3 regions of the Fictibacillus sp. b24 genome follow, and region 3 is predicted to be linked to each of the others. Evidence: riboswitches for the same ligand, from Rfam matches in the RefSeq annotation. Region 3 holds a riboswitch; each other region holds the start of a gene.

Region 1 (10,069 bases), 320 kb from region 3:
TTTTCTTTTAGTGCAAACAACGTACCAGGAACAACCCCTGCAGATCCGGCTGTCGGTGTTGCACAGATAGTACCCATCGCTGCATTCACTTCGTTTGTAGCCATCGCTTTACTCACAGCATCAAGCATCAATTCACCAGAAAGTGATTTACCTGATTTAATGTACGTTTGAAGAAGTTTACCGTCACCACCAGTTAAACCAGAATGAGACTTCACATCTTCTGTAATACCGCGCAATACTGCTTCTTCCATAACTTTTAAATTTCTGTCCATGAATCCAAGAACTTCTTCTCTTGAACGGCCCGTTACATCCATTTCTTGCTGGATCATAATCTCAGAGATTTTACATTTTTTTGATACAGCTAATTCTATTAATTCAGCTACATTACGAAACATTCTTCTCACCTCTTAATCGTGTATCTTTACTACTTGTTGAACGATAGGGAGAGAACTTAATTCATCAATGATGATGTTATCGGCATTTTGATCGATTTCAATAACCATCAGTGCTTCTTTCCCTTTTTCTTTTCGCGATACTTCCATATGACCGATATTGATTTCATGCTTAGCTAAAATATTTGCGACTCCTGCAATGGCTCCGTATTTATCATTATGCACAATTAGAAGAGCAGGATGATTTCCAGACAGCCTTAAAGCGAAACCGTTCAATTCGGTAATCTCAATTTTTCCGCCACCGATTGAAATTCCAACAACTTCAATCTTGTCGTTCTCATCACCAATGATGACTCGAGCTGTATTCGGATGATCTGTAACTGCATCTTCAGCAGTCATCGTTACTTTGATTCCTTCTTGTTTTGCGATTGTAAGCGCATCCACAATCCTAGTGTCGAAAGTGTCATAATCTAGAATTCCACCTACAATCGCTACATCTGTCCCGTGACCTCTATAGGTTTTTGCAAACGAGCCATAAAAAGAAATCGTTGCATATTTTGGTTTTCTCCCAAACAGGCTCCTTGCAACTCTTCCAATCCTTGCAGCACCAGCTGTATGCGAACTAGACGGTCCAATCATGATGGGACCGATAATATCAAACACACTTTTATATTTCATGATGATCTCCTTCAAATGCGTTTTTTCCCAATAAAATAAGTATCCTCTCTTAACTTTATCATACTTTAAGTTTAAGAGAGAATACTTTTCATTTTTACTCTACTGACAAAATGAATGAATAGATCGGCTGTTTTCCGTTATGAATCTCAGCTTCAGCATCTGGAAACTTTTCTTCAATAAACTCAGCAAGTTCCTGTGCTTCTTCTTCCGAACTATCTTCACCGTAAATAATCGTTACGATCTCTGAATCTTCATCTAACATCTTCGTTAGAAGTTCTTTCGTCACTTCTTGTTTGTCAGTCTTTGAAGAGATAATTTTCCCTTCAGAGATTCCCATGAAATCACCTTTTGCGATTTCAACACCATCAATTGAAGTATCTCGAACCGCATAGGTTACTTGTCCAGATTTCACTGAGGAGATCGCTTCATTCATCTTCTTCTCATTTTCCTTCATATCAGCAGAAGGATTGAAAGCTAGGATAGAAGCAATTCCTTGTGGAACGGTTTTGGTACGGATAATTACCACTTCCTGCTCAACCACACTTGCAGCCTGTTCAGATGCCATAATAATGTTTGAGTTGTTTGGAAGAATAAATACCTTTTCAGCATTAACCTCAGAAATGGCTTTAACAATATCCTCCGTACTCGGATTCATAGTTTGTCCACCTTGTATGACAGACGCTCCCATTGAAGAAAACATCTCTTCAATGCCCTCACCCATTGCAACCGTAACAATACCATATTCCTTCTTTTTCTCAGAAACAGGTTGTGAATAAGAAGGAACCACTTCATTTTCGCTCTCTAAGATCGCTGAATGCTGTTCACGCATGTTTTCAATCTTAATGTTAATTAAGCTGCCATAACGGTGTGCTAATGTGAGCATGTTACCTGGCTGTTCCGTATGAATATGAACCTTAACTACGTCATCATCTGCAACCACTAAAAGAGAATCACCATGCTCACTTAATTCATTACGAAACTTAATTTCGTCGAACGGATTCTTCTTAACTTTCTGGTCTTCGAATCTTACCATAAATTCTGTGCAATATCCGAAATGAATATCCTCAGTTTTCATATGCATCTGTGCTTTATGATGTTCAGCGTTAACAAGCTCACCCATAGAAGGTGCATTCACAGAAACTTTCGGCAGTTCTTTACCTTCAAGCACTGCTAAAAACCCTTCATAAACCGTAACTAAACCTTGGCCGCCAGAGTCTACAACGCCAACTTCTTTTAACACAGGCAGAAGATCTGGTGTTCTGTTTAAGGAAGCTTTGGACTCTTTTACAAGTTCTTTCATGATGTATAGAATGTCATCTGATTTTTTAGCTTCTTTTACTGCTTTTTTAGCTGCATCTTTCGCTACAGTTAAAATTGTACCCTCTACTGGTTTCATAACTGCTTTATAAGCTGTCTCTACACCTTTATCAAATGCATTAGCAAATTCAGCTGCTGAGATAGAGTCTTTCCCTTCAATTGATTTAGAGAAGCCTCTAAATAGCTGAGATAGGATAACTCCTGAGTTTCCTCGTGCTCCCATTAGTAACCCTTTAGCAAAAGCACTTGCTACGGTCCCGATACTATTAGAAGTGTTTTTTTCTACTTCTTTTGCACCAGAAGTAATCGTTAAGTTCATGTTTGTTCCTGTATCTCCGTCAGGGACAGGAAATACATTCAGTGCATCGACCATTGCTGCGTTTCTTGATAGGTTTGAAGCGCCCTCGAGCACCATTTTTGAAAACTTTTTTCCGTCTAATACTTTTAAAGACACAAAACTTCCTCCTAACTAAGGGGTTGTCACCCTGACACCCTGAACATAGATATTCACTGAGTCAACCGCTAAACCAAGCATTTGATCCAGGGTATATTTCACTTTGTTCTGAACGTTATGAGCCACTTCAGAAATCTTTGTTCCATAACTTACAATGATATACATGTCGATATGTACTTCATCTTCCTCTTGGCGAACAACGATCCCTCGGGAGAAATTTTCACGTCCTAAAAGTTCAGTTATTCCATCCTTTAATTGCTTTCTTGATGCCATGCCAACAATTCCATAACAATCGATTGCGGCTCCACCTGCGATAGTGGCAATCACTTCATTAGAAATATCAATTTGACCATAGGTTGTTTTCATTTCAATGGACATGCTTACATCCCCCTTTAAATTGTTAAATGGCTAACAAATATTTTACTATACATTAGTCTTTTTTGAAAGGACTACTACATTTCACACTATGTAAATAGTATTGTCAAGGAAATTTACTTGAAAACCTTTCACTAATATGTTGCATTGCTTCTGAAGTCATGCTAATATTATTTAGTATTTAACATACGATTGAATTGATGCAAAGCTTTTTTGCTGTAAAGGAGGTTCACCTACTATGGCTCGTAAATGTTTTATTACTGGAAAAGGACCTAAAACTGGTAACAAGCGTTCTCACGCAATGAACAAATCAAAGAAAAGCTGGGGAGCTAATGTCCAAAAGGTTCGTATTCTTGTGGACGGAAAGCCTAAGCGCGTATACGTTTCTGCTCGTGCCCTTAAATCAGGTAAAGTTGAACGTGTATAAATAAAAACAGCAGCTGCCGCTGCTGTTTTTTTTTTGGAAGTAGTTGATTTCCGTTCCAGGTGCTCGCTTTCCGCGGGGCAGGCGGTGAGCCCCTTGCCGCTTTGCGCCATAAGGGTCTCACCTGTCTAGTTGCAGTGGCTAGCCCCTCGAGGTCAAAAGTTAAACGGCCAAAAAGGCAAAGTGCGCCTTCCTTGCCGTTCACCTTTTGCTTGTCGGGGCTGAACGAGCCACTTCCACTTTTCGGACTGCCCACCTGTCCCGCAGGAGTCTCGCACCTTGCACTCCAATCAACCTTCATAGAAGACAATATTTGAAGGCAACAATCTTATAGAAAACAGCCTTTAGAAAAGAGTCTTTTCGTACATAATATCTAAGTGGACAGTATTTTTGCACAAGCCGACAGTAACCACATTCATCAGCAGGATCTGTACACAAACAAAAAAAGCGCACTGGGCGCTTTTTTTGTTTGTTATCCTTTTTTAAAAGAACCTAAGATGGCACGTACGAATCCCCCTAAGAATCTAGGAAGTTTAATGGTATAAAATTTCATCTTACCCCTCCTCCAGGCCCATAAAAAATGATAAGAGCTAAACAATAAAATACTTTATTCCCCTTTTTATAAAAAGGTGCATTGGGGCCTGTATTCCGTAATTTTTTTAATCACGGCTCTTTACCATCAATATTATGCCGGAGTCGAAAGAATAAGTACCACTTTTATTTACAAGCTCATTAGAGATGCATAATGACGATCCAGCATTTAAAACTGCATGTCTTAAAGGGTATTTAAAACCTTCCAATGTTATTCCTTTTACCTCATCAGTCTGTGAAAGAAAAGAAATATAATGGTATTTTTCATCATGATCAATTTTGTAGCTGCCTGGCATGTGAAGTGAGATTTCATTTTTTATATCGATTAGTTTTATAGAAGCTGAGTTATGCCGGCTCTTATATAGTAGCTGTATGTTCATCAGCTCATGATCCAGCCTTCCTCCAGAGGCACCAAACAACAAGATTTCCTCTGGATTCTGTTTCAACGCCCATTCTAAAGCGATTTCCATATCTGTAGCATCTTTTTCTGGACGATATTGATTTATATTAATCTGAGTTTGCAGAATCTTTCTTTTTTCAATATCTGTAACTGAATCAAAATCCCCAAAAGCATAATTTGGGATGATATGTTTTTCTATCAGATACAATGTGCCCCTGTCCACACCTACCCACACACACTCAGGTGAACTATGGTAGGCATTTAGATCAGGTATCAAATGCTCAGGGCCACCTGCAACGATTCTTATTTTCATGCTGCTCGGGTGTATCCGCTTCGTGCAGCATGCAATAATTTAGGAGCCGTGTTTGTTAAAAGAATGACCACAAGTGACGTTATTACAAAAATAACAATCATGAATGAACCATTATACATAAATGAATAAAGCCATATGTTCATTTCTTCCGCTAAATCACTAAAGAAGATAACTCCTGATAAAACGTGCGAGATCGTTCTTAATAAACAGCCGACAAAGATACCCGTAACCATTAGAATCGTTCTTTTCGATTTATTTTGTGCCAATGACGGCGCAAACGCACCTGCAACACCTGCTAGAGCAAACGCTAACGGATAGTCTAGAATCATTTGAGCTGGGTGTACTACATAAGGGTTAACAAGAAGCTGAAGAAGGCCTACCGCTAATCCAGTAAATACACCTGCTTTAAAGCCTCTTCTAAAGGCCATCAAGAAGATTGGAACCATCTCAAGAGATACAGACCCGCCTTGCGGCCACGGACCAGCAAATTTAATCATGCCTAAGATCAATGACAGAGCAGACATAATAGCTATTTCTGTTAGTAAAGAAATATTGTTGTTCTTCATTGTTTATCCTCCTTTTTTTCTTTTTCAAAAATCTTTTTTCATGCCTTCATGCAATTTGATTGAAGTGAAAGGTGCGAGACTCCTGCGGGACAAGCGGTCAGGTGAGACCCTTAGGGCGCAAAGCGGCAAGGGGCTCACCGCCTGCCCCGCGGAAAGCGAAGCACCTGTAACGGAAATCAACCACTTTCAAAAGCTACAAAGCATCAACCACACTTGATTGCAATAAAAGCAAATAAAAAAAGCAACCGGCATGTGAGCGCGGTTGCTTTAGGATTCATCTCATTTGAATACAAAAAGTCATACGACTCCACATCCCTACGCAGGTATGATCCAGCTTCAGGTTCAAAGGGTCGGGAGAACACTCCCCTCTCAGCCCTTTAAAGGACTCCCCCTGTGGTTGCTTATTTTATTATTTGGTTCAATTATACACCACGGATGGATTGAATTGCATCCTTTAAATCTTTTTTTCCATAAATGGCAGAACCGGCTACTAATACATTAGCACCTGCTTCTATGCAGAGTTGTGCGGTTTCCGGATTCACTCCACCGTCCACTTCGATCTCTACGTCTAACCCGTGTGTCTTCACAAGGTCGGCAACTTCTCTGATTTTTGGAACAACACTTTCAATAAATGCTTGCCCACCAAACCCCGGATTTACGGTCATGAGTAAAACAAGATCAACATCTTGGATGATGTGTTTAATGAGTTCAACCGGTGTAGCTGGATTGATGACCACACCCGCTTTTACTCCTTGTTTTTTTATAAATTGAACCGTTCGATGCAAGTGCGGAGTTGCTTCAACATGAACAGATATAATGTCTGCACCCGCTTGTGCAAATGCTTCGATATATTGGTCAGGATTTTCAATCATTAAATGTACATCTAAAGGGAGCTTAGTAACTGGGCGAATGGCTTGAACGACAAGCGGTCCAATCGTTATATTCGGAACGAAATGACCGTCCATAACGTCTACATGAATGTAATCCGCACCAGCTTCTTCTACAGCTTTAATATCTTCGCCTAACTTCGAAAAATCAGCCGAAAGAATGGAAGGAGCTATTTTAATCATTAGTACCTCCGTTTTTGTTCTTTTATTTCTTGTAAAAAACTTACGTAATGGTCGTATCGGAATTGCGGAACAGCTCCGTCTTCAACACCTTTTTTTACAGCACATTTTGGTTCAGATGTGTGCGAACATCCTCTAAATTTACAATCACCGCGCAGTTCATCCATCTCTGGAAAATACATCGATAAATCTTCCGCCTCGATATTCATAAAATCCAGTGAACTAAATCCGGGTGTATCCGCAACTAATCCGTTGCCAAACAGAATTAATTCTACATGCCGTGTCGTATGCTTCCCTCTGCCTAAATGGGTTGAGATCTCATTCGTTTCAAGCATTAATTCTGGATTTATAGCATTTAATAAAGATGATTTACCTACACCTGACTGTCCCGCAAAGACCGTTACTTTGTCTTTGAACAACGGATAAAACAAATCCAAGCTATCATCTGTTTTCGTTGAGGTCGGAATTACCTCGTATCCTAACTGTTTGTAGATTTCAATATATTTCTGAATCTCATCCATTTCTTCTGATTGTTGAACAAGGTCCATTTTTGAAATACAGATCACAGGCAGAATATCATTTGCTTCAATGTGAACGAGGAATCGGTCTAATAAAAGCGTGCTAAAATCTGGTTCTGTTGCTGAAAAAACAAGGATTGCTTGGTCTACGTTAGCAATTGGCGGACGGACAAGTTCGTTTTTCCGTTCTTTCACATCAAGAATGTATCCATCTGTAATGTTGGTTGATTCATACTCTACCCAGTCACCGACCAACGGATTCACTTTCTTTTTGCGAAAGTTTCCTCTGCCTCTGCATTGGAAAACTTCTGATTTTCCATTTTCCTTAACGTAATAAAAACCAGCGAGGGCTTTAACAATTCTTCCTTCAGGCATGCTTAATCACCATCGTCCCCTTCCTCATCTTCCATTCTTCCATTGGCAGTTTTAACATCATCGTACTTAATTGTCTCAGCGTTCTTTTCTTTTCCGTTGATATATACAACATAAGAAGCAGTTCCCCCTTCAGCAATCGTTAGAGGTAGCTGATATTTTTTTGTATCGGTAATTTGTTCTTCTACAAAAACCGCATTTGAAGCGTTTTTATCCGAATATACAATCTTTACAGTAACAGGCTGTCTTTTGTCCTTTTTATCCGGCTTTACTTCAATATCCTTCGTAACTGTGCGATCTTCTGCAGGTTGATCGTCATCAGCTGGCGGCTCCTCCTCCGTTTCTTCTGGACCATCTGATAAGACAACGGATATGGTCGCACCTTTTTCGACTTGGGTAAATGGAGTAGGCTTCTGTGAGATTACTCTTCCTTTTTCAACGGTATCAGAAAATTCACTTGAAAACTCAACGGTTAAACCTGCATTATCCGCAAAAGTTTTAACATCTTGCTCTGTTGCTCCAATTAGGTTCTCTACTTGAACGGTAGGAGTTCCTGAACTAACAGTTAAAGTAACGGTTGTTTCTGCCGGTGTGACCTTTTCATCTCTGTCAGGACTTTGAGTGAGTACTGTCCCTTCGAGTTCTGTTTCTGATTCTTCGTAATTAACATTGATTTTTGTAAAGCCATTATCATTTAAAAGTTCTTTAGCATCATCAATATTATACCCTTCTACATCAGGCATATTTTCCTTTTCAGGGCCTTTTGATACATACAACGTAACGATTGCTTGCTGCTTTACTTTTGTACCTGGTGAAGGATCCTGTCTCACAACAAGACCTTCCTCAATTTCAGGATCAAATACTTCCTCACGTTTCACTTCAAGCCCTTCTGCTCTTAGCTTATCAAACGCATCTACATATTCTTCTCCCGCTACATCAGGAACGCTTACTTCTTCAACGTAAAAAATGGAAGGCATCATCGTGAAAGCAGCAATACCAGCTCCACCTAACAATAGAAGTGAAAGTAAAACGATAAGCCACCAGTTTCTTTTTTTCTTGGTTTTTTCCGGAATTTTTTCTTCTTCTTTTACATTGTTCATTTCTTGTGTTTCAATTGGCTGAACGATAGGAGGAATGTACTTTGTTCTTTCATCTTCTTCACTTTCTTCATTCCACTTTTGTTCATACATCCGGTCAGGATCTAATGCTGTGTTCATATCTCTTAGCAGCTCTTCAGCACTGTCATACCTTCTTAACGGATTTTTAGCGAGAGACTTTAAAACAATATTTTCAACACTTTGTGGAATTTCAGGATTCAGCCTTCTTGGTTCAATCACATTCTCTTGAAGATGCTTCAGTGCAACAGAAACAGGTGAATCTCCTACGAAAGGTACCCTGCCAGTTACCATTTCATAGAGTACAGCTCCAAAGGAATAAATATCCGATTTAGCGTTTGCAATGCCACCTCTAGCCTGCTCGGGAGAAAAGTAATGAACGGACCCTAGAATAGAGTTTGTATGTGTAATTGTTGCAGATGTAATAGCTAAAGCAATCCCAAAATCAGTTAACTTTGCTGTGCCGTTTTCCGTTATTAAAATATTGTGCGGCTTAATATCCCTGTGTATGATGCCATGGTCATGTGCTACAGCCATTCCTGAAACGATCTGCTTCATGATGTGCAGCGATTCTTCTACAGATATCTTTCCGTGCTCTTTTATGTATTGTTTGAGTGTTTTTCCCTGCACGTATTCCATAACAATAAAATAGATTTCTTCATCCTCTCCGACATCATAAATACTTACAATGTTCGGATGATCAAGACTCGTAGCTGATTCAGCTTCCCTTTTAAATCGTCTGATAAAATCCTCGTCTTTATTAAACTCTGAACGAAGAACCTTTACTGCTACATCCCTGTCTAGAATTAAATCTTTTGCTCGATAAACGATGGCCATTCCGCCGTCACCAATGACTTCTAAAAGCTTGTAGCGGCCACTGACTCTTTTTCCTATCATGTTATTGCTTCCCCTTTTGTTTCTGTGTCAGAACTATTCTGTATAAGGATAGCAGTAATGTTATCTTCTCCACCGGCCTCTTTTGCCCACGTGATTAATTTTTCTACCTTATCATTTACGGTCTCACCAGTATAGTCTAAAACTTCCTGAATCCGCTTAAAGGATACTTTATCGGATAGCCCGTCTGAACAAAGCAGCAGATAATCCCCTTTGTTCCATATGATATGATTTACTTCTGCTTCTACGGTCTCATCAGTACCCACAGCTTTCATAATCATGTTTCTTCGCGGGTGGATCTCGGCTTCATCTTCTGTAATCTGACCAGACTTAACCAATTCTTGAACGAGTGAGTGATCATCAGTTACTCTTTTGAGCTCACCATTTGAATACAAATAACAGCGGCTGTCCCCGATATGCGCAACCGTAACCTCACTGTTCGTTCCAAGTGCAGCAACAATGGTAGTTCCCATCCCTCTTGTTTCAGGGTTTTGTTGAGAAAAATCAAAGATATGTTTATTTGCATCTCGGAGAACATTTTGGATCCAGCCTTTCACGCTGCCCATGTTTTCCTCAAACTGACCCCAGGCTTC
Region 2 (10,069 bases), 700 kb from region 3:
ATATTGCCCTCGTGCTGTTAGTAGTGCCTTTTATTCTATTTTACTTATTGCTTGATGATAAAAAGTTCTTTAACTACTTCTTGAGACTTGTGCCGCATCATATGGAACATGATGTTGCAGCGATATTAAAGGATATCGACTCTACGCTGTCATCATACATTAAGGGACAAGTACTAGTGGCTTTTTTCGTAGGTATTTTCATGTATGCTGGTTACTTATTGATTGGACTTAAGTTCGCGCTGGTTCTTGCTCTGTTTGCCGTACTAACGAATGTTATACCGTTTTTAGGTCCATTTATCGGTGTATTTCCTGCACTTCTGGTCGGGTTGATTCAAGACCCTTTCATGGCCATAAAAGTAGCGCTCGTTACCCTTGTTGTTCAACAAGTGGAGGGTAACATCTTATCACCGCAGATTATGGGAAAACAGCTTCGCATCCATCCCCTTACGATCATCTTAGTCGTGCTCATGGCTGGTGCAGCGTTCGGTTTTATCGGTTTACTTTTAGCAATTCCGGCTTATGCCGTTACAAAAACAATTATCAGCAATCTATACCGCATCTATCTGTTATACAATCCACCAGAGTCGAGAAGCAATCTGCTCTGAAAGGAGAAACGTGTCTACCGTGAAACAGCCATTTGTTAAGGATATTACGCTAAAAGATAAAATATGGAATCGTTTTGAATCATGCCGGCCATGGGTGCACCGTTTTGCCCGTGTCGGTTACCTTTCCAAAGGAATTGTTTATGTCATAATCGGAATTCTTGCTTTGATCATGTCCACTGGAAAACACCCGAATGAAGCAAGTTCAAATGGAGCTCTTTATACGATCGCTCAGCAGCCTTTCGGACCCGTATTATTAATTGTCCTCTCCATCGGCTTAAGTGCCTATGCGTTTTGGCAGCTCGTTAAAGCTGTTTTTGATCCAGAGTGTGTCAATCATAGCTGGAAGAGATGGTTTAGCCGCTTAAGTTATTTAATCATTGCTGGTGTATATATCGCGATGTGCATCAGTTCATTAAGAATTTTATTTCGCGCCAGAGCTGAATCTTCAGATAAAACCTATCAAACTCTTTCTGCAGAGATGCTTTCGCAGCCATTTGGACAGTTGTTAATTGCTATTGGAGGGCTCGTGTTTGGGATTATTGGAGTTGTATTTTTGCACCGTGCCTTTTCACACCGTTTCAAGCGTGATTTGAAGAAAAATGAGATGAACAAAAAAGAATGGAAATGGAGCGGGTATATAGGGACGTTTGGAATGGCGGCTCGGGGGATTGTATTTATGATTATTGCGTTCTTTCTTGTGCGAACTGCTGTACTGGCAGATCCTCAAGAGACACGAGGGTTGGATGGAGCGCTGCTTGAACTTTCAGCCCAGCCATTTGGTCCTGTACTGCTCGCAATAGTTTCTCTCGGCTTTGTGTCATACGGAGTATTTATGTTTGCAAGCGCGAGGTATAGGCGATTAAATAGCGGTTAAACAGTGGTTATGTATCGGTTAAGTAGAAAAATCCTTGTCTCTGAATAGAGACAAGGATTTTTTGTGTTTCTGACAAATACAAATTTAATGAATTTGTATTTGTTTGGGGTCAGACCCCCTTTTTGCTTTATTCTTTCGACCACTTTTCAAGCGTCTTATCTGTTGGCAGCATGACCGTTAACAGCCCTAATAACGGCAAGAAGCTGATTAAGAACATCGTGTTAGAGATACTAGTAATGTCCGCAATTTTACCGAGTACTACAGAACCGAGCGCACCCATACCAAAAGCTAGTCCTACAATTAGCCCTGACACCATCCCGATCCTTCCCGGTACGAGTTCTTGAGCATAGACAACGGTAACCGAAAAGCTCGTATTTAAGATAAAGCCGATGACGAAGAACAACGGTATTACAGCCCATAGCCCTACGTGCGGCAAAAGAAGTGCCAGTGGCGCTGTTCCCACCATCGACCAGAAGATCATGTTTCGTTTTCCTAATCGGTCTGCAATCGGTCCACCAAAGAATGTTCCAAGTACGCCTGACGCCATAAAAACGAATAAATAAACTTGAGCTTGCCGGATTGATAAACCGTAATCCTGAATCAAGTAAAACTGATAATAGTTGCCGATTCCCGAAAAATACCACGACCTTGCAAACACTAAAAAGACGAGGAGTGCCATCGCTCCGATCACTTGATTCTTTCTTTTCTGATCAATCGCCTTTTTCTCCCCCGTCTGCTTCTTTACACGGGGAAAATGAACAAGCTGCTTTGCGTACCAGCCTGAAACATAAAACAGCACGAAAATGGCGATCGCCGCTAATGAGGTAAACCACACAGCCCCAAACTGACCGAGCGGAACGAAAACAAGTGCAGTCATAACAGGTGCGAGTGAACTCCCTGTATTTCCGCCTACTTGATAAATCGATTGTGCTAATCCTCGGCGGTTGCCTGCTGCCATATATGCCACACGCGACCCTTCTGGATGGAAAACAGCACTTCCTAGTCCAATACCGATTACGGAGATAATAATAAGGTAAAACGAATCCGCAAATGCAATGCCAAGCATACCTATCAAGCTAGCCATCATTCCAATTGGCAGCAAATAAGGTGATGTCGTACGATCCGTATACCAGCCGATAACAGGCTGCATGATAGACGAGGTGATGTTTAGCGTAAATGCAATCCAGCCTAGCTGAGTGAACGTTAAGTTCATGGATTTCTCTAAAATAGGAAAAATGGCTGGAATTACTGCCTGCATTGAATCATTTAACAGATGGACAAAACTGATGGCAAAGAGGATTGAATAAATGGTTTTCTGCTGAGAAGCCGCTAAGCTTGGCGTCTTTTCTTCTGTTGGCGCTGCCATGCTGCATTCCTTCTTTCTATAAGCTTACTCGTTAAGTAACTACAAATCTATGTAACTTACAATAGATTACCATAATCAACGCACCCAATACTAAAATACAGGATTTCGACACGTATAATGGAGCAAACACCCTAGCACAAATCCTTAAAATCGCGTGGGAAATAAATTGTTTGGGGACTGACCCCCAGACCCCCCAGACCTAAACAAGAAGCCAGCCCTGAAAATAATGGGCTGGCTTCTATCCTTGCATTTATACATTTATCCCTCGGTTTAAACCTTCTCGATCACCTTGTCAATGATTCCATATTTTGTTGCTTCTTCTGCTGACATGAAATAATCGCGGTCCGTGTCTTTTTCTACTTTTTCGATCGGCTGGCCTGAGCGATCGGAGATAATTTTATTTAACAACTCGCGCGTCTGCAAGATACGCTTCGCGTGGATCGCCATATCGGACGCCTGGCCTTGCGTTCCTCCTAATGGCTGGTGGATCATTACTTCTGCGTTCGGAAGTGCATAACGTTTCCCCTTAGCGCCAGCTACCATTAAGACTGCTCCCATTGAAGCTGCCATACCGATACAGATCGTTGACACATCGGGCTTTATAAACTGCATCGTGTCATAGATTGCTAGACCTGCAGTAACGGATCCACCGGGAGAGTTGATGTAGATGGAAATATCTTTATCAGGATCTTCTGCTGCTAAGAATAAAAGCTGCGCAACGATAGAATTTGCCACGTTATCATCAATTGCACTTCCCAGCATGATGATGCGATCTTTCAAAAGTCTTGAATATATATCGTAAGACCGCTCTCCGCGGTTAGTCGATTCAACAACCATAGGTATTAAGTTCATTATTATTTCCTCCTTGTTATGCCGCGACTGCCATCGGGCTTGTGTTTGATGTATGTGGTACATGTATTTTTCCAAATCCTGATGTGATAAAGATGATTTTAGCCGGCTCTTGCTGATTTTCCGCCCCTTCTACCTGTACTTCCGTTTTCATAGGCAATACATTCGACTCATCACCAGCTGCTGCATCTTGTTTAATTGGTGTAACCGTCTTTTTGTTGTCCTTCTTCACGTTGTGCCGCCTCCTTCAGGTTTTGGATACATGGCCATTGAAACATGATACGTTTTAGCATTTTCTTGACTGGGTCTGTGATGCTTTTGAATCAGAGCAGTCAGCATGTCTGTATAGTCTTGCAGAAAAGCATTCCGATTTTTAACACCTGAAAGTGAGAGCTCCATCTCCATTACAGCACTTGGGATTTCTTCTTCGTCCACCTGCTCCATAAGAGAAACTGCATCCCTTTTTATTTTTTCTGTGAGTGATAATACGTGAGCGAGAGCGGTTTGGTCTTGAAGTTTCTTGATCGTTTCTGAAGAAAGTCCTAATGAATCTGATAATAAAAACGACCTTCCGGCACTTACATATAGAACTTCTACAAGATTTCTTACATTCCTTGTTCCCGCACGAACAACAAGCCCTACTTTTTCCAAAGCCTTAAGATGGTAGTTCACTTTTTGAGCGGAATCGTTCATTTTCTTTGATAGCTCTGTCGCAGATTGCGGATTCTTCAACAAGCTTATGATTTCTGATCGGATTGGATGCAGAAGGGCAGCCGCTTGTTCGGGCTCTGTGACGATAAAAGTTTCAGGCATGCTTCGATTCCTCTTCACTTTCATCACCTCACTTTAACCATATTATTCTTACATAAAAATTATTCTTTACGTAAAATCATTTTATTACGTCACCCTTCATTATGTCAAAGAATTTAGCAAAATATACGTTTGCCTATTAAGGACATAAAAAAACAGACTGTCCTGTAACTTCCAGCCTGCTTTTCTTCGCTATAAAAGCGGTATTACACCTAGTATCAAGAAGATTACCGCCATTCCTGCATTTAACCAAAATTCAGTTTTTTGATTAAATATCTTTCGTTCTACCGCACGAAATAAAAAGATAACCGTTAAGATCGAAAACAATACGGTGGGGCTCTCCCACGTTTTTCCGTTATAGATGGCGAGCAGCAGTCCAAGGAACATGAGCACCATCTCCGTATACACCCAGTGTTTTGGTCGTTTTTTCATCAAACAAAAGGCCCCCTTTCACCGGTTGATAATACACAGTGTACGGTGCAGAGGCCTATTCGGTGCTTATCTTTATACAGGTTTTCCTTGTTTTTCCTTTACCCAGTTCCCTGATGGTGTATTTTTATGAAGGACACGCAGTATGATCCATCCTAGCAGTCCGCCAATTACAGAACTCAAAAGGAAAGGTGCTACAAAAAAGAACGCTCCTGTTTTGGAACCTAATAAGTATGTAGCAACAGGCACTGCCACTAGAGCTCCAATTATGCCCGTCCCTATCCATTCTCCGATTGCAGCAAAAAAATATCTTCTTCCCTTCATATAAAAATACCCCGCTGCTAACGCTCCAATCATGCCCCCTGGAAAGGCAAGCAATGAACCGACACCAAACAAATTGCGCAGTAAACCTATGCTAAACGCGACCACCATAGCTGGAAACGGTCCTAGTGTTACACCAGCAATAACATTAATCGCATGCTGAACTGGAAAAGCTTTTGCAACACCAGCAGGAATCCAAAAAACATGAGAAGACAATGTACCGATCGCTACCAGCATCGCCATAAGAGTAAGTTTCTGAACAGATATCTTCACTTACTCACCTCTCTTCGCTGACTGAATAACATCAATCATTTTCCTTGATGCTTCTTCAGGGTTATCCATACCGCTTATTGCCGAAATAACTGCGGCACCATCAGCACCAGCCTGAATCACCTCATTTGCATTGTCAATCGTGATGCCACCAATTCCAACAAGAGGCAGGTTGATATTATTCATGAGAAGTTCCTTGATTAGTTCTACACCTACAGGTTCTTCAGCATCCTCTTTTGAAGCAGTTTGATAGATTGGACCAACCCCAAGATAATCTGCACCATGTGAAACGGCATCTTCCGCTTCTGCCAGTGTATGAGCAGAAACACCAAGAATTTTACCTTTTGTTTCATGCCGTATTGTATTTAAGTCTCCGTCTTTCTGTCCCACATGAAGTCCATCAGCATCGACTGTTTTCATTAACTCCAAATCGTCATTTACGATAAAAAGCACTCCGTGTTCTCTGCAAACCTTTTTTGCACGAATAGCTATTTCAAGACGCTTTTCACCACTTAAACAGTTCGCTCCTTTTTCCCTAAACTGAAATGCAGTAATACCACCTCGAATCGCTTGTAAAAGAATGCGTTCAAAAGCTGCCGGCGAATTACAGTTCATCGTTCCAGCCACAAAATAAAGGGAAAGCTGCTGTTTTATCTCTACATTTAAAGAAGTCCTCATATTCTTGCTTCCTCCGTTAAAGTGTGATCTCTCCAGTTGATTGAACCTTGCCAGATTTCGGGCGTGCTCTCTAATACAAACAGCTGATCAATAAGGTTCTGCTGAAAGCTCCCCGGTCCCTTTGCTGTCTTTACTGCTTCCTCAGCTGCTTTTGTGAGCATGAGAATCGCTAAAGCAGTCCGATTCAGAATGGAAAGTGTCTGGGTGCGTGCCTCTTTTCGATTCGCCTGATATAAAGCCACCATGGAGGTTGCAAAGCAGCCAGTACCAGTAACAAAAGCTAGCATGGGATCACCATGAGAAAGTATTATTGATTTCTCACCATCAGAAATGACATCTTTCTCTCCTGTCATCGCGATGAGACACCCCGTTTGTTTCGCAGCCGCCGAAGCAAGTTTGATCAAGTCTTCTTCAGAGCTTCCGAGTCCACCAATTTCGCCATCAACGCCCTTGCCTGTCCAGTCTCCTTTAGCAAGAAATTGTATCTCTGCAGCGTTTCCGCAAATTGTCAGAATTGTTCGGGGCCAGACCCCCTTCAATTGTGAATATTCTGATAATATCTCATTAACCACTTCTTGGCGGAAAGCGGACAGTCCTATTCCTACTGGATCGAGTACTACTGGTACTCCGCTCTGCATTGCTTTTCTACAAGCTAGAATCATAGACTTGGCAGTTGGTTCATCGAGCGTCCCGATGTTCAGGACAAGTGCATCTGCAACCCCTACAGCTTCTTCCACTTCACGTGCGTCATGAACCATCATTGGGCTTCCTCCAGCTGCTAGTACACCATTTGCAAGGAAATTCATTGTAACGTTATTGGTAATGTGATGTACTAGCGGCTTTTCTTTTCTAACGTCAGCTACAAACGCCTTCCATTCTTGAACTCTAGTATTGTTCATGTGCAATCCTCCTATAAGCAAAATGATTAACTGGTCCATGACCTGAACCGACTTCTATCCCATGTGCTATTGCGTTTTGAATAAACTTCTTCGCATGCTCAATTGCACTCTCAGCTTTCTTCCCGTAAGCCAGCTCTGCTGTAATGGCTGCAGAGAAGGTACATCCTGTTCCGTGTGTATTTTTCGTGTTAATACGCTTTTCCACAAGTTCAACCCTCTCAACACCGTTATACAGAAGATCAGAAACATACTCCCCGCTGTCGAAGTGACCGCCTTTTATTACGACATAATCAGCACCACCATTAAACAGCACTTTTGCCGCTTCTGCTCTTGCTTCCTCACAATCTATCTTGATCCCTGTTAAAGCTTCTGCTTCAGGAATGTTAGGGGTGATGACTTTTGCAATCGGCAGCATATACGTTTTCATCGCATGAATTGCTTCCTCTCCTAAGAGAGTGGCACCGCCTTTTGCGATCATGACCGGATCGATAACCACGTTGTTCCATCCAAATTTTTCAATATAATAAGCAGTTCTTTCGATGTACTCTCCGGAAAACAACATGCCTGTCTTTACAGCATGAGGTTTCAAATCACTTCCAATCGAACGCAGCTGAGCCTCTAGTCCCTCTAACGAAACAGGAAACACCCCTTGAACGCCAACCGTGTTCTGAGCCGTTACTGCTGTAATAACAGACATTCCATAAACTCCAAACTCTTGGAACGTTTTCAGATCTGCTTGAATACCTGCTCCTCCACCGCTGTCTGATCCTGCAATGGTCAGTGCTTTACTTACTTTTATCAGCTGTGCCACAATATCGCCTCCTTATTACATACAAAAAGCCACCCGCAAGATTATTAGCGGGTGGCCATTACAGATTCATTAGCATTTGCATGAAAGAGAAGCTTGTAATCATCCACACCGCTTCCCTACGCCAGTATGATCTGGATCAGGTTCAAAGGGTCGAAGGCTACAACCTTCTCTCAGCTTTTTTATAAAAGCACCCCTAGCGGAAATGACTATATTGAATTAATTCCATCCTACCCACACAGTGTTCTAAATGTCAACGTTTTTTTCACTTAAGTGTTTCAAGTGTGTTTAAGCACCTTCAATTACGGGGAAATAGTAATTAACACACAATAACAACATAAAAAACACAGAACAAAAACATTTGTAACAAAATGGAGAATTAACAGAAATAAACATGACAAATCATTAACAAATTTACCAAAAGGTGGTGAAAAAGCGGTACATTGGAATGATTCTTAAAATTTTTTCAGAATTTTCAAATAAAATGGTTGTCATCGAGCACCTTGCTCAGTATACTAGTAGAAACCTAGAAACATAAAAGGTTAATTGGATAGGGAGATAATATAAGGAGGGAAACAGGATGAAAGACAAAAACACTTCTTTTAACAAAAACCAAAATGAGATGGTGCAGTACAAGCAACAAAAAAGAGACCCATTTGCCTTCAGCCTTATTGCTCAAATGGTATTGGATGAGGCCCTTCACAATTATTACAAAGAGTATTATGAAAGAGAAATCGACAATGCCTTAGATACAAAAGATAAAGAACGCTTTATGAAACTAACCTCAGAATACAAAGCGTTTCTCGGTTAAGGCTTCTTAAACGGTACACCTTTTATCAAAAGGTGCCGTGAAAGCCAAAACACCCTTTCAGCTAACGGATCGATATCCGCGCTGCAGAGGGTGTTTCTGACGTGCCCGTTAACTGACACTTATTAAAAACTCAATCAATCAATTCAACGTTGTCGGGGATTCCGGCTTTTTCTTTTGTGCTTTTTTCCTTTTCCACCATACCCAATATAGGACCGCGATTACAATTAGCCATAAAGGAGCTAGACCAACCAACGCAACGACTACAAAGGAGACCGCTGAAACCAAAAAATTCACAGTTTCCATAAACAGCATCTTCGTTTTTGCCCACGTATTCAATTCTTCTGTCTGAAACTTTTCTGCTTTTAAATTTTTCACTTCAAACTGTATCGTTACTGTAGAGTAATCACTTTGATTTTTCAAGAAGTTTAATCGTCCTTCAATCTGTTCGATCTCTTCCTGAACGGAAGCAAGGTCAGCTGATATTTTTAATAAGTCTTCTGTTCTCTGTGCATCCTTCATGAATGATTCCAATCGGTCTCTTACTTGCTGTTTTGCTTTTAAGCGGGAAGAAAGATCTACATACTCTTCTGTAACATCTTCTCCCCTTACATTTTCGTGTGGTGTTCCTTTACTTAATTTTCGAACCTCACCTAAAAACGTTCGAAAACCATCCATTGGAACCCGGACAACCATCGTGCCAGATTCATACCCCTTCTCACCTGCACTTGTATTCGATTCCACGATATAGCCGCCCTTATTCTCAACCATATTGCGAACCATTTCCATCGTATTCTGCAATTTATCAACTGAAATCTGCATGTCTGCGTTATAGATGACTTTTCTTTGATCTTTAATCTGTTGCATTTTATCTCCACTAGTATCCGAATCAGCTTTCGACTTTCCTTCTTCTGAAGCATTTTCCATCTTTGCATCTGAACTGCCACCGGCAAAATCTTGATCGCTAGCCATCTTGCTTTCAGACTTATCATTGCTGCTGCACGCGCTCAAGAGGAGCACGGCGATAAATACCCACACTTTCCATTTTTTCCACATATCGTATTTCCCCCTTTTCACCTTAGACGCTTTAAAAGAAAAAAAGGTTTCAACCCCCATAAAACCTACCTATTTAATGTTTTTTTCTCATCTCGTTTTATGATAAAATGTTGTCTGATGATATGGAAGTATGAAAAAAAGCCGATTTATGCTAGTATGTACAGGATAAGTAAGTGGTTTACTGGAGGAATAGCATGTCAATGATAGGAAGAAACGATCCGTGCTATTGTGGCAGCGGAAAAAAATATAAAAAATGTTGCTTACATAAAGAAGAGCAAACACGCGAAGTATCCTTC
Region 3 (10,069 bases):
CATCCTCACTTTTATTGGTGGACATTATACTTATGACGATGTTCCCCTATTTGATTTTCTGCAAAACCAATATGATTTAAAGAGAAATGATTACGATCGGTTTGGACATTTTTTGAAAGGATTAGTTGTCATTGTTTTTCGTGAAATTTTAATTTTAAAAACACCTTTAACATCTGGAAAATGGGTTCAGTTTCTCGCTTTTTGTATGACTTTAACGGTGTCTGCTTGCTATGAAATCATAGAGTGGCTTGCAGGAAAAATAGCTAAACGTGAAACAAAAGACTTTGTTGGTGCACAAGGTGACATGTGGGATGCACAATGGGATATGTCACTTACACTAATCGGTTCATTCATTGCCCTATTGTTACTAACTTCCTGGCATAATCGGTTAATTCAAGACCTTAAAGAAAAACAATGGTCTTGAATTATATTAGATAATTTCAATGTAAACCCTTCTTAAGTGATTTCCCTCTTCTATAAATTTTAGACTTTTGACTAACAATAGACAGAGGTGATCTTATGATGAGAATGGTTTCCATACTATGCACTTTTGTTTCTGGATTTTTACTTTTTTTCGCTTGGTCTGGTTATGTTGAAAAAGAATTTGAGGTTATTGAATATCGTGGCCACGTGATTGAAAAAAAGAGAATTGAGCTGACTAAAGATATAGGTACTTCACTTGTTACACAGCCGAGCTATAAAATTGTATTTACTGGGGGGAAAGAGTTAACGGTGCCTTATTACATATACAAAAATATTAAAGAAGATCGTTATGCTGTTGTAATAAAGCAAAAAGACAACATGACCTTGTTAAAACAAAGAAGCTGAAATGTAAATTCAGCTTCTTTGTCTGTTTAAAATCTAACATCTGTAGAAAATAATGGGAAGTACATGGAGAAAATGTACGCAAGCGTAAACATGATTAGAAAATAACTCACAAAAAGAGAATCGAACTTTGAGAACCCAACTTCATAATAAAAGGTTCGCTTTTTACTTGAATCAAATCTTTTTGCTTCCATAGCAACTGCAATTCGATGTGCTCGCCGAATACTTTGTGATAACAAAGGGATTACAAGATGCTGCAATCTTTTCAACGGATTCTTATACCCTATAACCCCTCTTACTTTTTGGGCGTTACGTATGGTTTGGAATTCTTCTATCAAAATTGGAATTAACCGAATAGCAGCCATAAAGCTATATGCGTACTTTGGTGAAAGTTTAAGCTGCTGCATTAATGAATAAAACAGTTTAACAGGCTGTGTTGTTAAGACAAACGTTAAACTCAGCATGGCAAATGATAAAGCTCTAAATCCTAAATGAATACCCCGAAGTAAACTCTCTTCTGTTATATGGACGTACGCCCATTTAAATAACGTGGTTTCTCCTTTCCCAAACAGGATCATAGACGAAGATGTTGATAAAAATATAAGTAAAAATGGAATCAAAAGTAGAAGGATATGCTTATATGAGTATCCTGTACCGAATAGAAACAGTAGAGATATAACTACTGAAAATCCGATCATAAAATTTAGTTGATGAATAGTGATTGCAAAAACAAATAAAATCATCATCGTTAGAAGTTTTAATGAAGGATTAATTTTATGCAGCCAAGTCCCTTTGCCTCTAAAGACTGAATTCATATAAGTGCTCCTCTTTAGACCTCAACGACCCATTTATTTTGCAATCAGTGACTACCTTTCCATTCTTCACTTCCCATAGCCTTGTTCCAAAATGTTGAACGATTTCGGAGTCGTGTGTCACCATTATAATAATGGTTCCTTTTTGCCTTTCGTTTTCCAACCACTCTAGAATCCTAAACGTGTTTATAGAATCTTGGCCAAATGTTGGTTCATCAAGCAATAGGACCTTTGGAAGTTGTATGAATGCTGAAGCGACACTTAACCTTCTCTTTTGACCAATAGAAAGGTGATACGGGTGATGCTTCTCTTTTGTTGCTAGCCCGAAAGTAGTAAGTATTTCTTCTGCTCTAGCTGTAATTTCATGATCTATAGCTAATCCATATGTCATTTCATCGTATACGGAATTTGTTAAAAATTGAAATTCAGGGTTTTGAAAAACGAGATAAGCTAAGCCATACAAATCATTAATTTTCGTTATGGTAAAATCGTTCATTTGATAGGTGCCAGATGTTTTTATCAGCTGCATTAGCGATAATAATAGCGTACTCTTACCTGCACCGTTCTCTCCTCCTACCATTATCCACTCTCCAGAATGAACGGTTGTGCTTTCTAACGATATTTTTAATTGCTTGTTACGATACCCCTTAAAGCTTTCTAGATACAATTTGTTATGTTGCATACACTGGATCGTCGAACAGCTTTCCTTTTTGTATTCGTTCCATGCACCTGGATACCAAATGCCATACTGTTTAAGTTTCTCTTTGTATTGTGAAAAAATGGTGGAAGAATCCCCATCAGCAAGAATTCTTCCTTCAGGAGTAAAAACGATTATACGGTCAACAAAATCAACGATCAGTTCAATTTTGTGCTCCACTATAATTATCGTTTTATCCTCGCCAATCTTTTTTACAGTTTCCCAAATTTGCTCAGTACCACTTTCGTCAATTAGTGAAGTAGGTTCGTCTAAAAAAATGACATCGGGATCGAGTGCTAACACCGATGCGATAGCTAAACGCTGTTTCATTCCGCCTGAAAGGTTCTGAATCGGTGTATGGATATCATTCAAATGTAAACCTGCTTCATGCAATAACTCCTCTATCCTGCTTGGCATATCTTCTCTTGGGACTTGTAAATTCTCCAACACGAATGCTATTTCTTCATCGACATACGGCATACAAAACTGTGTTTCAGGATCTTGAAACACAAACCCCCATTTATCAGGGTTCTGTATACCTTCGCTTTTAATAGGAACTTCTACAGAATGAGGAATAATTCCAGAAAGAACTTGCAGGAGAGTAGATTTTCCACATCCAGAAGGTCCGAGCAAAAGCACTTTCTCTCCTTTTTGGAACGATAAATTTATATCTTTAAAGAGCAAGTCATCATCCCCTGGAAACTTTAATCTTAAATGTTTTACAGATGTTGCGGTATCCATTTCAGCCACCTCATTTATTGATCCAGTGCCTCATAATCTTCCTTTGATGAAGGGCGAACCAGTTTGGTCACTCCTGTTGCTTCTAGTGCTTTAGCGATTGAAACAGCTAACATTCCAGTAAAGATGATGGAGCCAATTAGCCTGAATACAATAAATAGTGTAAGATTCCATGTCGATAGATCACCAACATAACCTTTATAAAAGTCTAAAATGAAAGAGCCTGCACAAGCGCTTATCGCTGCGAGAGAAATAACAAATAAATCAAACCGCTTATAGCGAAAAGTCATAAGGACTAATTCTGCAAATAGTCCTTGAACAACACCATATAATAAAACTTCAAGCCCAAATTCAGACCCCATTAGAAATTCTCCTGAGGAAGCGGCAATTTCTGCTAAAAAAGCAACCCCTGGTTTTCGAATGATCAAGAAGGCAACGGTTGCAGCCATAAACCACATTCCATAGATCAATTGATCAATATGAAGCCCGAGCGGCTTAACCGCATAATAAAGAGGTCCCCACATTTTATAAATAATGCCGAACCCAATGGATATAACAATGGTTACTAGAATATCAGTTAACTTCAGTCCTTTATACATTTTTTGTTTCCCTCCCAACTTTTGTTGCAGCTGTGCCGTATGCAACTGGCCATTTTTCCAGTGTATAAGCCATTTCCCAGAATAAATATTCGTACTCACAGCTGATTAAGAAATGGCGAGTCATCTTATCCTTTTCCTGTTCACTTGCTATTTCTGCTAAATCATCCAACCGGTTAATTTGTTCTTGGACAAGTTGTGAAAACCACTCACCACCATAAGCTGAAATCCACTCTTGATAAATCGGTTCAAGTGGTGTGGCATCTTTAAAGCGTTCACCGATCTCGTGATAAATCCAATAACATGGGAGGATAGCAGCAATAATTTCTCCTAAGCTACCAGACTCTGCTACTCGGTATAGATGTGATGTATAATGGTACGCGGTTGGAGCGGGTTCAAAGTTCGCTAATTCTTCTTCGGTAACCTGTAGCTGTTTCATGAATGTTTCGTGAAGTGCTAACTCTGCATCATTCGTACCCTGTGCGTGAGCAGCCATTCTTGAAGTGGTGTATAGATCTTCAGCCCTTGCAGCTCCTATTGCTTGAACTCTAGCAAAATGAGACAAATAATAGGAATCTTGCAATACGTAGTATTTGAAGCATTCTAAAGAGAGGTCTCCTTCTGCAATACCTTTTACAAAAGGATGATGGAGATTTGCTTCCCAAATTGGATTGGCTTTTTCTCGTAAAGTTTCGGTGAATGTTTTCATGTGAATCCTCCTTGTTTTTTAAAATAAGGCTGTTTTCGTATTCATTGTTGCTTTTGAAAGTGGTTGATTTCCGCTCCAGGTTGCTTCGCTTTCCGCGGGGCGTACGGTGAGCCTCCTGCCGCTTTGCGCCCTAAAGGGTCTCACCTGACCGCTTCAAGGAAGATTCCTTGCTCCTGCGTCTACAAGTTAATGCTACCGTTGTAAGTTTCCTCGTCGCATGCCTTGCAAGAAGCTTATCATGTGGCGGGCACGCACCCTTACACTCAAATCAACTTATCTAAGAAGAGGCTTGAACGAAATCCCTCAAAAGCAACAATCTTTAAAAAAAGCCTTTAGAAAAGAACCCAACAAAAAAACCACTTTCAGCGAGAAAGTGGTTGTATATGGAGAATTAAACTCTATGTATGAATATAGGTCTCCGCAACACCACTTCCCTACGCTGGTATAATCCAGATCAGGTTCTAAGAGTCTCAAAGTCACACTTCGATCTCAGCCTTATGAAAGGCACCCCTAGTGGTTTTTAATATTTAGTTGGTTGTATGTTTTAAATAATAGCAGGCTAGTTTTGATTGTCAACAGTTTTTGAGTAAGTCTGCTTCGGGAGGACAATTTTAGACTCTCTCTTGGAAATGGTTGAATTCTATTCCATGACGGCGTGCGGTGAGCGAGTAGATTCAGGAAATCAAAAAAAAAAAGGCTAAAACCTAAATTGGTTTTGCCCTTTAAAGCCAACAATTACTTGCTCATCGCCTCAGTTAGTACTGGTACGATTTGCTTTTTACGAGAAACAACGCCTTTAAGAACCGCTGTATTGTTTTCTAATTTCACATTGTATGCATCTTCAACGGATTCTGCTCTTTTACCAAGTGTAAGAGCTGTAGAATCATTCGTTAAAATATCTGTTACAACGAACATGAATAGATCTAAGCCTTTTTCATCAATCACTTTTGAAATCGCACTTTCAAGTTCAGCTTGATGCTTTAATACATCACTAGCATCAACAGTATTTACTTGTGCTACTTCAACTTTACTAGGTCCGATATTGAATTCTTTAGCATCTAAAGAGATAAGCTCATCAACTGACTTATCGCTTAAGTCAGCACCTGCTTTAAGCATTTCAAGTCCGTAAGTTTCAGCATCTACGCCTGCAATTTCAGCTAGCTCACGTGCTGCTTCAACATCTTCTTCTGTACAAGTTGGTGATTTGAATAAAAGAGAATCAGAAATAATCGCAGAAAGCATCAGACCAGCGATGTTCGTTTCTACTTTAACGCCTTTTTCTTTGTACATCTTGTTCAGGATGGTTGCCGTACATCCAACAGGCTCTGCACGGTAGTATAGAGGATCGCTTGTTTCAAAGTTTGCGATTCGGTGATGATCAATGACCTCTAGTACTCGAACTTTGTCGATGTCGTTTGCACTTTGCTGACGTTCATTGTGGTCGACTAAAATAACCGAGTTTGTTTCAGCAGAAACATGTTCAACTAAACGCGGAGAGTCAGCTTTAAAGTAATCTAGAGCGTACTTTGTTTCACCATTAATTTCACCTAGGCGGATTGCTTCTACATTTTGTCCTAATTTAGACTTAAGATCAGCGTAAACGATTGCTGAAGTAATCGTGTCAGTATCTGGATTTTTGTGTCCAAAAATAAGTACTTTTTCCATGCTTCTACTCCTTATAAATACATAAATTATTTTTTGATAGCCAAGCCTTATTTTATCATATAAAAACAGCTTTTGGCTTTTGGAGTTTATTGTAGCATGGAAAAAAGCTCTAAGGCAAAACCGTACTTCCCATCAATGATAGATTCACTTGACGAGCACAATCACGTCCTTCTTGAATTGCCCAAACGATCAAACTTTGACCTCGTCTTGAATCACCTGCTGCAAATATTCCATCTACATTCGTTTTATAGTCACCGTGCTTAGCATTTACTTTATTGTTCTTTGTTTCTACTCCAAATTTTTTTAAAACTGGCTGTTCGGTACCTTCAAAACCTATTGCAATGAAAACAAGATCTGCCGGCCATACTTTTTCGGATCCAGGGATCTCTTCAAATACAATATTACCTTTATCATCTGAAGTTCTCTTCATTTGAATGGTATGAAGTTCTTTTAAATTACCTTCTGTATCAGATACAATTTTTTTTGTTTGAACAGAGTACTCTCTAGGATCATGCCCATATTGAGCGGTAGCTTCTTCATAAGCATAGTCCATTGTAAATATGTTAGGCTGCTCTGGCCACATGTTTGAATCGCTTCTTGCATTAGGCAGTTTTGGATGTTTACCGAATTGAACTACGCTTTTACACTTTTGACGAAGAGCCGTAGCTACACAGTCAGCACCTGTATCACCACCGCCTATTACAATGACGTTCTTCCCTTCTGCATCAATCAAAGGCTCATTTACTTCAAGGTTCAACAGTCTTTTAGTCGCCTGAGTCAAATAGTGCATCGCAAAGTGAACGCCTTGGGAATCTTTACCTTCAAGGTTCAAATCTCTCTGTTTCTGAGCACCTGTACAAAGAATAATGGAATCATATTGAGACTTTAATTCTTCAGGCATTATATCTTTACCCACTTCAGTATTTAAAACAAAGTCAATTCCTTCTTGTCTTAATAATGATATCCTTCTTTCCACGATATCTTTATCCAGCTTCATATTAGGTATTCCATATGTTAACAATCCGCCTGCTCTATCATCTCGTTCGTAAACAGTTACAGAATGACCTGCTTGGTTTAATTGATCAGCGGCAGCAAGTCCAGCTGGCCCTGAACCAACAATCGCTACTTTCTTTCCAGTCCTTTTTACAGGAATTCGAGGTTGGATCCAGCCGTTCTCAAAGCCTTTGTCAATAATCGCCTTCTCTATATTTTTTATCGTTACAGCCGGTCCAGCTAGTTCGACGGTACATGAACCTTCACAAGGAGCTGGGCAAACCCGTCCTGTAAACTCAGGGAAATTGTTTGTTTTCATGAGACGTTCGAGAGCTTCTTTCCATTTTCCGCGATAAACAAGATCATTCCACTCAGGAATCAGATTGTTAATGGGGCAGCCTGCAGCTGCCCCGTTGATTTCAAACCCGATATGACAAAAAGGTGTTCCGCAATCCATGCATCTTGCACCTTGTCTTTTTAACATATCTTCAGGTTGTTTCTCGGTATATTCTTTCCAATCTTTAAGACGGTGGAGAGGTTTTCTCTCTATCGTGTCTTCACGAGGGAATTCCAAAAATCCAGTTGGTTTACCCATATTAAATCTCTCCTTTCATCTTAGCTCATTTCAGAATTAATTTTGTCGGGCCTGGTCTGCCTGATGCTTTTTTTGGAGCTGATCCAGCTTCAAATGCGTTCATGATGGCTTCTTGTTCCGTGAATCCGGCTTTTTTCTCTTCGTCAATTTTCTTAATCATTTCTTTGTAATCTTTAGGAATCACTTTTACGAAATGTGATTGTGCCGTTTTCCAGTTTTGTAGAATTGCTGCAGCTTTTTCACTTTGTGTATAAGCGTAATGATTAATGATTTGTTGTTTAACAGTCTCTGTTTCTTCCAAATCAATCAATCTTTCAAATTCAATGCCTTCTTTGTTGCATAAACGTTTAAACAGTAGAGGTTGTTGTGTGTAGATATATGCAATACCACCGCTCATTCCAGCAGCGAAGTTCTTTCCTACATTACCTAATACAACTACTCGGCCGCCTGTCATATACTCACAGCCATGGTCACCGATACCTTCAACAACAATGTTAGCACCACTGTTTCTAACTGCGAATCTTTCACCTGCAAGGCCATTAATATAGGCTTCACCGCTCGTTGCACCATAAAATGCTACGTTACCTACGATTGTATTATCATCAGCAAGATACTCAGACGTTTTTGGAGGAGCGACAATCATCTTACCTCCAGATAACCCTTTACCAAAGTAGTCATTGCTGTCTCCATTCAGGTACATCGTCATGCCTCGTGGAATGAATGCGCCAAAACTTTGACCTGCTGATCCAGTAAAAGTAAGGGTTACAGTATCTTCCGGAAGTCCTTCTTCCCCATATCGTTTAGTAATCTCGCTTCCTGCGATTGTTCCTGTTACGCGATTCGTGTTTTTAATTAAAAGATTTAATGAAACAGGCTTCTGATCTTCTAACGCAGGACGCAGCTGTGGCAGAATTTGCTTTATATCTAGTGATTGTTCAATCTTGTGATTTTGTGAAGTCTGTCGTGTACGAACGCCTTCAGGCTGATAAAGAAGTCTTGAAAGATCAAGATGCTTTGCCTTCCAGTGATTTCTTGCCTTCTCACCTACCGTTAATACATCCGTACGTCCTACCATTTCTTCCATTGTTCTAAAGCCGAGTTCTGACATGATTTCTCGAATTTCCTCTGCTACAAACCGCATGTAATTTACCACATGATCCGGGTCACCCATGAATTTTTTTCTAAGTTCCGGATTCTGCGTAGCAACACCTACAGGACATGTATCCAAATGACAAGCGCGCATCATCACACAACCTAAAACGACAAGTGGAGCAGTTGCGAACCCATATTCTTCAGCACCCAATAGAGCGGCAAGAACAACATCTTTCCCTGTCATCAGTTTTCCATCCGTCTCGAGGGTTACACGTTCACGGAGTCCATTTAGCATCAGCGTCTGATGAGTTTCAGCAAGCCCAAGTTCCCACGGCAGTCCCGTATGCTTGATACTCGTTTTTGGAGAAGCACCAGTTCCTCCGTCATATCCGCTGATCACGATGACATCTGCTGCACCTTTAGCAACACCCGCCGCAATCGTACCAACACCTGATTTTGCAACGAGTTTCACACTGATTCTTGCATCTCGGTTAGCGTTTTTTAGATCATGAATCAATTGAGCCATATCTTCAATCGAATAAATATCGTGATGTGGTGGAGGTGAAATCAATCCTACTCCCGGAGTTGATCCTCGGACATCTGCTACCCATGGATATACCTTGTTTCCCGGAAGCTGCCCGCCTTCACCCGGTTTAGCTCCTTGTGCCATTTTTATCTGCAGTTCATCCGCGTTTACTAAATAGTGACTTTTAACACCGAATCTTCCAGAGGCTACTTGTTTGATGCTGCTTCTTCGGTTGTTGCCAAGTTCGTCTGGAACAAATCGAGCAGGATCTTCTCCGCCTTCTCCGCTGTTGCTTTTTCCGCCTAGACGATTCATTGCGATAGCGAGTGATTCATGTGCCTCTTGACTAAGTGAACCAAATGACATAGCTCCTGTTTTAAATCGTTTAACGATCTCTTCAACCGATTCCACTTCTTCTAGCGGAACCCGATTCGTTTCTGGTTTGAATGAGAACAAGTTTCTTAAGAAGGTTGTTCTCTCATCATCTGCCAATTTAGAGAAGGTTTTAAATAACGAATAATCATTTTTTCGGCAAGCCCATTGTAACGTATGAATGGTTTTTGGATTAAAGGCATGATGTTCACCTTTATTTCTCCATTGAAAGTCACTTCCTGAGTCTAATGTGTCATCGATTGTGTGCTCGAATCCTTGCTGATGACGTAATCTTGCTTCTCTCTCAATCTCAGCTAACGTAATACCATCGATCTGAGAAGCTGTAGCAGGGAAGTAACGGTCAATCACTTCTTTACCAATTCCTACTGCTTCAAAAATCTGAGCACCACGATAACTTTGTACAGTTGAGATCCCCATCTTAGACATCA

Evidence for each region. A riboswitch is a leader RNA that binds a small molecule or an ion and turns the genes downstream of it on or off. The one in region 3 is predicted to bind thiamine pyrophosphate.
Region 1: it holds a riboswitch for thiamine pyrophosphate, as region 3 does, so the genes downstream of both, thiT (energy-coupled thiamine transporter ThiT) here and tenA (thiaminase II) in region 3, are expected to answer to the same signal.
Region 2: it holds a riboswitch for thiamine pyrophosphate, as region 3 does, so the genes downstream of both, thiD (bifunctional hydroxymethylpyrimidine kinase/phosphomethylpyrimidine kinase) here and tenA (thiaminase II) in region 3, are expected to answer to the same signal.

Annotation. Positions count from the first base shown of each region.
Region 1 is NZ_JAUCES010000005.1:2,189,843-2,199,911, forward strand. It holds gene sdaAA (L-serine ammonia-lyase, iron-sulfur-dependent, subunit alpha) at 1-395, opposite strand, end outside; gene sdaAB (L-serine ammonia-lyase, iron-sulfur-dependent subunit beta) at 408-1,070, opposite strand; gene QUF49_RS11255 (DAK2 domain-containing protein) at 1,165-2,841, opposite strand; gene QUF49_RS11260 (Asp23/Gls24 family envelope stress response protein) at 2,857-3,219, opposite strand; gene rpmB (50S ribosomal protein L28) at 3,455-3,643, shown strand; gene QUF49_RS11270 (hypothetical protein) at 3,615-3,764, opposite strand; gene QUF49_RS11275 (hypothetical protein) at 3,796-3,918, opposite strand; gene spoVM (stage V sporulation protein SpoVM) at 4,113-4,193, opposite strand; gene QUF49_RS11285 (thiamine diphosphokinase) at 4,300-4,944, opposite strand; gene thiT (energy-coupled thiamine transporter ThiT) at 4,941-5,510, opposite strand; gene QUF49_RS11295 (hypothetical protein) at 5,551-5,727, shown strand; TPP riboswitch at 5,806-5,912, opposite strand; gene rpe (ribulose-phosphate 3-epimerase) at 5,933-6,580, opposite strand; gene rsgA (ribosome small subunit-dependent GTPase A) at 6,580-7,470, opposite strand; gene pknB (Stk1 family PASTA domain-containing Ser/Thr kinase) at 7,473-9,479, opposite strand; gene QUF49_RS11315 (Stp1/IreP family PP2C-type Ser/Thr phosphatase) at 9,476-10,069, opposite strand, start outside.
Region 2 is NZ_JAUCES010000005.1:2,572,383-2,582,451, forward strand. It holds gene QUF49_RS13260 (AI-2E family transporter) at 1-605, shown strand, start outside; gene QUF49_RS13265 (DUF1206 domain-containing protein) at 616-1,479, shown strand; gene QUF49_RS13270 (MFS transporter) at 1,607-2,845, opposite strand; gene clpP (ATP-dependent Clp endopeptidase proteolytic subunit ClpP) at 3,116-3,697, opposite strand; gene QUF49_RS13280 (hypothetical protein) at 3,714-3,926, opposite strand; gene QUF49_RS13285 (winged helix-turn-helix domain-containing protein) at 3,923-4,507, opposite strand; gene QUF49_RS13290 (hypothetical protein) at 4,697-4,939, opposite strand; gene thiW (energy coupling factor transporter S component ThiW) at 5,009-5,521, opposite strand; gene thiE (thiamine phosphate synthase) at 5,528-6,202, opposite strand; gene thiM (hydroxyethylthiazole kinase) at 6,199-7,101, opposite strand; gene thiD (bifunctional hydroxymethylpyrimidine kinase/phosphomethylpyrimidine kinase) at 7,088-7,900, opposite strand; TPP riboswitch at 8,009-8,117, opposite strand; gene QUF49_RS13315 (IDEAL domain-containing protein) at 8,490-8,720, shown strand; gene QUF49_RS13320 (DUF4349 domain-containing protein) at 8,859-9,773, opposite strand; gene QUF49_RS13325 (SEC-C domain-containing protein) at 9,968-10,069, shown strand, end outside.
Region 3 is NZ_JAUCES010000005.1:1,873,793-1,883,861, forward strand. It holds gene QUF49_RS09670 (DUF2238 domain-containing protein) at 1-424, shown strand, start outside; gene QUF49_RS09675 (hypothetical protein) at 520-828, shown strand; gene QUF49_RS09680 (energy-coupling factor transporter transmembrane component T family protein) at 855-1,640, opposite strand; gene QUF49_RS09685 (ABC transporter ATP-binding protein) at 1,624-3,075, opposite strand; gene QUF49_RS09690 (ECF transporter S component) at 3,090-3,671, opposite strand; gene tenA (thiaminase II) at 3,664-4,377, opposite strand; TPP riboswitch at 4,792-4,899, opposite strand; gene QUF49_RS09700 (manganese-dependent inorganic pyrophosphatase) at 5,113-6,042, opposite strand; gene QUF49_RS09705 (glutamate synthase subunit beta) at 6,152-7,630, opposite strand; gene gltB (glutamate synthase large subunit) at 7,656-10,069, opposite strand, start outside.